DNA from 2 places in the Francisella uliginis genome. Region 1 is predicted to be linked to the other one. Evidence: riboswitches for the same ligand, from Rfam matches in the RefSeq annotation. Region 1 holds a riboswitch; the other holds the start of a gene.

Region 1 (3,296 bases):
ATGGAAAGGCTTTGCATTTATATGGACAACCAATGACTAGGCCTAGAGTTGTTATTTATCATAAAAGAGAGGGTGAAGTTTGTACAAGTAAAGATGAGAAAGACAGAAAAACAGTTTTTGACTCTTTACCAAAATTAGCAAAATCCCGTTGGATAATGGTTGGGCGTTTAGATATAAACACTACAGGCTTATTGCTTTTTACTACAGATGGAGATCTTGCTAATAGATTAATGCATCCATCATATGAGATAGAAAGAGAATATGCAGTTAGAGTTTTTGGTGAACAGTTATCTGAAGATACAATCAAAAAGCTTAAAGAAGGTATCCAGCTAGAAGATGGTGTTGCTAAATTTAATCATATAAAATTCTCAGGTGGTGAAGGAGCTAATCTTTGGTACTATGTGACTCTTTCTGAAGGGCGGAACCGAGAGGTTAGAAGAATGTTTGAAGCTATAGGAGTAACAGTTAGTAGATTAACTAGAGTTAGGTTTGGTGATATCATTTTGCCAAAATATATATCTAGAGGTAAGACATTAGAGCTTACTCCTTCAGAGGTTAATAGACTTAGAAAGTCTGTTAAGCTAAAAGAATATTCTTTTCCTAAAAAACTAGTTGATAGATTAGAGAAAAAATAATGAGTTTTGAGAATCAGTTAAGTGATATTTTTGATTTAGATATATGGGAGCTGAAACCCCAATATAAATCGTCTAATCAATTACAAACTGATAATGAGAATAGTAATGTTAATTTAGAAGAAATTACCGTTGACCTTAAACAAAATTCTCTAATTAGTAGAGAATTAGTTTATACAAATAATATTGATAGTAATAAGATCATAAATATATTTATTGAAAATGACCTTAATACTAATTTTTTAAATAATATTGTAGATAATTTATTCTTTAATTCAAAAGTAAGTATTTTTAGAATTCAGTCTACTGATTTTCAGACAGATCTTAATGAAATCAACCTTTTTGAGAAAGACTTTATTCTAGAAGGTAGTAATCTATTAAGTACACAAAATAAAAAACATATATTAGCAAAGCTATATGAGTATGCGGATTTTAAGTCTAGGTAAATCTCACTTTGATGCAGTTATTAGTCTTATACGATTTTCAGATAGAGAGTTTAGTTGGTCAGATCAACAAATTCTAGATTCTATTGAGAATGATTTAACTTTAGGTTTATTTGAAAATGATAAATTAAGGGCAATAGCTATTTTTAATAGTATTTTTGATACAGCAGAGCTTTTATATGTTTGTGTTGATAAATCTAATCAGAATAAAGGTTTCGGCTATAAAGTTCTTAAACAATCTTTTACATATTTGCTAAAGCAAAAGATATCTAAAGTTTTTTTAGAAGTTGATGTTAGTAATCATTATGCGTTAAAGCTTTATAATAAAATTGGTTTCAAAAAAATATCTACGCGTAAAAACTATTATAAGAAAAATGATGGTAGTTATAATGACGCATTAATCTATAAGTTAGAAATAAGCTAGATTAGAGAATATATTAAATAGCCGGAAATTGTGATATATTGTGTAAATGAGACAGCAGGGGGGCTATTAAATAATAGCTGAGAAGAACCCTTAGAACCTGATCTAATTAATATTAGCGTAGGGAGTTTGTTTGGTATATCTTTTAAAAAGTAAATCACTCAAACTTCTATTATTTATTAAATAATAGGAGATTAACATTGGAAAATTTTGGTTATATAACATTAAATATATCATTAATTCTTTATTTCGTACATTTTCTGCCGCAGACTATTCATAATCAGTTTAAGCATAAGACATTCGAAATTAGTCTTTGGACTCACTCTTTGATGATATTTGCAAATGCATTAGATTTGATTTATGCAATTGGTTTTAATTTACAGTGGCAATATGTATTGGTAGATATAATTTTATTGTTTTTTTTAACTGTTCAACAGTTTCAAATTTTAAATGATAGAAGAGAAAAGAAGATATTTATACATACTTTATTAATTCTGGCATTTTTATTATTAATAGTATTAATAATTAATATAGTAAAATTGGATAAAACATATTTATTATGGTGTGGATCAATAAGTGGGGTAATTTATAATATTTATTATCTTCCGCAGATTTGTAAAAATTATCTTCAAAGAGATGCCCAGGGGTTTAGCATTTTTTATTTAGGACTTTTAGCGATTAATATTTTATGTGATATAAATAGTGCTATTTTCTTGAGCTGGCCTATTGTGTCACTTCTAGTCCCTTGTAGTATGTTTGTGTTAGTGTTTATTCAGATACTTCAATATTTATATTATAAAGATATATTTTCAAAGCTACTTTTGAAGAAGGCCCAAAACAAACTGTAAACTTTACTGGAGCTTATGTTAAAATATTTGGTAGTTCATATCTAGTAATTTTAAAATAATAATGAAAAATACATTTAAGAATTTGTTATTGTTGTTTGCATGCATGGTTTTTAGTAATACTTTTGCAGACACTAAGACTAAAGTTTCATATAGCCCATATGTAATAGGTCAGTCATTGGGTAAAATTTCACATAAAAGTTTTAAAGCAATGGATAAAGAGCTTTCAAAACAAGATTTTATTACTGGATTTGATGATACTATTCTAGATAAAAAACCTGACTATAATAAGATATCTGATCAAGATTCTTATGTGGTAGGTATGATTATTGCTGCCAAATATAAGTCAGATCTTAAGAAGTTAATTAAGATTAATAAGAAAAACTCTCAAGAATTTGTTAAAGGCTTTAATAGTGCCGCAAATTCAGATAATGCTAAACTAACGGCACAAAATAAAAAAATATTAGAATATTTTAAAAAATCTGATGATGAGGATGATTAAAAGTAATATTTGATCAATTATTATATTGATAAATAAGCTATGCTACTTTATTCTTAAGTCTAATTAAATATCTATTTTTTTTATAATGCAAAAGCTTAAAGATATTCAAACTCTTATTGAGAATGATATAAAAAATAATAACCAATTTATTATTGATTCTCTTTCCTCAGATGTGGTTCTTATTAATCAAATTAGTCACTATATCATAAATAGTGGTGGTAAGAGGTTACGCCCACTTTTAGTTATGCTTTTTTCTAGAGCATTAAACTACCAAGGTGATAAACATTTAGCTTGTGCTGCTATTATAGAGTTTATACATACAGCAACATTACTACATGATGATGTTGTAGATAACTCAGAGCTACGTAGAGGTAAAGAAACCGCTAATAATGTTTTTGGTAATGCTGCCAGTGTTCTGACAGGTGATTTTCTATACTCAAGAGCTTTTCAGAT
Region 2 (3,296 bases), 160 kb from region 1:
TCATAAAACCAGTACAGTCAAATATCTGTTGATAACTCGCGTCAAGTTTGTTTTCATAAAAGTCTTCTTTGGATAATTTTAGAGTTTTTATATTTTTATACTCTTTAAAAAACTGATCAGACAACTTAAGAAACCCTAGCACATTGACTAAAGCTTCATTAAGTTTTATTACATTATCATTAATACTATTAGATAGACATATCCCTTGCTCTTTAGAAAGAATATTTTGTTTATCACAGACTTTAAAATCTGTATGAGCCTTTTGACTTAGAGACTTAGATAGTTTATTGACCCTTAAATTAATGTTTCTAATCGCAAGATCTAACTCATACTTATCTTGGTTATGAGCTATTACATAAGTACTTGCTTTTTTTACAAACCTACTTGTAGTATTTAAGTGCTTATTAATAAAGCTATTTAAACTGCTCCATAGCTCATAACTATTATGCCCTATCTCATAAGCATGCTTTTCACAGCTAATAAGCTCAGATAATGGCGATAACATGCCCCCAGCACAATAACTACAACTATGTTTATAACTCGAACCTTTATCATATATATCAATCTGTAATTCAGGATAAGTCTTAGCTAAAGATACTGCCAAGACTCGACCCATTACACCAGATCCAAGAATTGCTATATTACTCATTTGTATGTTCTAAGTTCTTTAAATCTTGAGAAAGCTTCATAGAGCAGAAGCTAGGTCCGCACATTGAGCAAAAATGCGCAAATTTATGTCCTTCTTTAGGTAGCGTTTGATCGTGAAAATATCTAGCTTTCTCAGGATCTAGACCTAAATTAAATTGATCTTCCCACCTAAATTCAAACCTTGCTTTTGATAAAGCATTATCTCTAATCTGAGCTCCTGGAAAACCCTTAGCAAGATCCGCAGCGTGTGCAGCTAGTTTATAAGTAACAATACCCTCTCTAACATCATCTTTATTTGGCAATCCAAGATGTTCTTTTGGTGTTACATAACATAACATAGCTGTTCCATACCAAGCTATTTGTGCAGCACCTATCGCAGATGTGATATGGTCATACCCTGGAGCTATATCTGTAACTAATGGACCTAAAGTATAAAATGGAGCTTCAAAGCAATCTTTTAGTTCATAATCCATATTTTCTTTGATAAGCTGCATTGGCACATGTCCAGGACCTTCTATCATAACTTGCACATCATGTTGCCACGCAACTTTAGTTAACTCTCCTAGAGTTCTTAACTCAGATAATTGAGCACTATCATTTGCATCATTTATAGACCCAGGTCGTAACCCATCACCAAGTGAGAAACTTATATCATATGCTTTCATAATCTCACAAATCTCTTCAAAATGAGTATATAAAAAGTTTTCTTTATTATGATGTAAGCACCATTTAGCCAAGATTGATCCACCTCGTGAAACAATGCCTGTGATCCGATTACTAGCTAATGTTACAAATGCTTTTCTAACCCCAGCATGAATTGTGAAATAACTAACGCCTTGTTCAGCTTGTTCAATCAATGTATCTCGATAAATTTCCCAAGTTAAATTTTCAACTTTACCATTAACTTTCTCCAAGGCTTGATAAATTGGAACTGTACCTATTGGTACTGGACTGTTTCTGATAATCCACTCGCGTGTTTGATGAATATGCTTACCTGTTGAAAGGTCCATTACAGTATCAGCACCCCACTTTATGGATATCACCATTTTTTCAACTTCTTCTAACATTGATGATGTCACTGCTGATGTACCAATATTTGCATTAACTTTGACTAAAAAGTTTCTACCTATAATCATAGGCTCTAACTCAGGATGGTTAATATTTGCTGGAATAATGGCTCTACCAGCTGCTATTTCATCTCGAACAAACTCTGGAGTGATTTCTTTTTGAATGTTTGCACCAAAAGATATTCCTTGATGTTGATTTTTATACTCACTATCAAGGTGAAGATTTGCTCTTAGGATATTTTCCCTCATTGCAACGTAATACATTTCAGGTGTTATGATACCCTTTTTAGCATAATGCATCTGTGATACGTTCTTACCTTTCTTTGCCTTAAGAGGAATATGTCTATTTTTAAAGTTCAACCTTTCTTCTTTAAACTGAGAATTTGTATATTCTGAAGTGAAACTATCTAACTGATCTATATCTTTATTTTGCTCAAGCCACTCTAGCCTATGCCTACTTAAACCTTTTTCTATATTAACTGGAGTTTCTGAAGAATACTCACCAGAAGTATCATATATAAAGATATCAGGGTTTTTATTAATATTTCCATTTATGTTAGTGTCAGTTTGTTTAATCTTTCTAAATGGAACTTTTATTGGTTTACTTGGATATTCAATATAACACTTCTCAGAACTAAAATACTCTATAGATAGCGTTGATTTTTCTGTATTAGTTTGAATATCTTGATTTTTAGAGTTATTCATTTTCATCTCCTATTTTATCAATTCAAACTAGTATAGGTAGATGAGTATTAAGAATATAATTGATACAACTATAGATATAAGTAGTTATAATCAAAATCAAATTACACTTCCTACACTAGTACTAACTAGACCAGGTTCAAAGGGTTAGAAAAAATCCTCTCAGCATAGTTAAATAAACTATGCACCCCTGTGCTTCAAGACTAAAGTAAATATTATCTCTAAGACTATGTCAAGAATGTAAGTGGTAAAACTATGAAAATTTATTAAAAGTCTAAATTAACTATTTCAAGATATTGCATCTGTGTTTGTAAAAACATCTCACCCACAACTTTAAATTTAACTGGGATATCTGTAACATAAAATCTATATTCTGGATCTAATTTAGATGTATTTAAAATACTACTATCTATAAGTAATTCCTTTAGAATCTTGCTAGCTTGCAGGGAAGGATCTATCAAATCAACACTTAAAATATCAGATATACTTTGTTTGATAATAGGATAATGTGTACAACCTAAAATAAGTGCCTGAATATCTTTATCATTAAAATACTCAAGGTACTGCTTTGCAACTAACTCAACTATTTGCCCTTCAACAAACCCCTCTTCTATCATTGACACAAATAGCCCACAAGGCGTACTATAAACTTCTGTTTCAGGATTATTTTTATGGATTTGCAATGCATATGCATTACTATTTATTGTTGCGGGTGTAGCAATAACACCTACAGTATCTAGATCATTAACTAGGCTAACTCCAGCACTTATAACATCGATAACTGGGATACCTCTAGCAATATCCTGAACAATATCTTTAGCAAGTGCTGATATTGTGTTACAGGCTATTATTATAGCTTTAACTTCTTGTGCAATCAGA

What was found. A riboswitch is a leader RNA that binds a small molecule or an ion and turns the genes downstream of it on or off. The one in region 1 is predicted to bind thiamine pyrophosphate.
Positions count from the first base shown of each region.
Region 2: linked by a shared signal. The riboswitch ahead of thiC (phosphomethylpyrimidine synthase ThiC) and the one ahead of F7310_RS05780 (PQ-loop repeat-containing protein) in region 1 are both predicted to bind thiamine pyrophosphate.

Region 1 covers NZ_CP016796.1:1,232,238-1,235,533, reverse strand. The annotation lists gene rluB (23S rRNA pseudouridine(2605) synthase RluB) at 1-635, shown strand, start outside; gene F7310_RS05790 (hypothetical protein) at 635-1,078, shown strand; gene F7310_RS05785 (GNAT family N-acetyltransferase) at 1,056-1,499, shown strand; TPP riboswitch at 1,546-1,641, shown strand; gene F7310_RS05780 (PQ-loop repeat-containing protein) at 1,697-2,344, shown strand; gene F7310_RS05775 (hypothetical protein) at 2,406-2,843, shown strand; gene F7310_RS05770 (polyprenyl synthetase family protein) at 2,929-3,296, shown strand, end outside.
Region 2 covers NZ_CP016796.1:1,389,981-1,393,276, forward strand. The annotation lists gene F7310_RS06560 (FAD-dependent oxidoreductase) at 1-649, opposite strand, end outside; gene thiC (phosphomethylpyrimidine synthase ThiC) at 642-2,420, opposite strand; TPP riboswitch at 2,511-2,619, opposite strand; gene murI (glutamate racemase) at 2,684-3,296, opposite strand, start outside.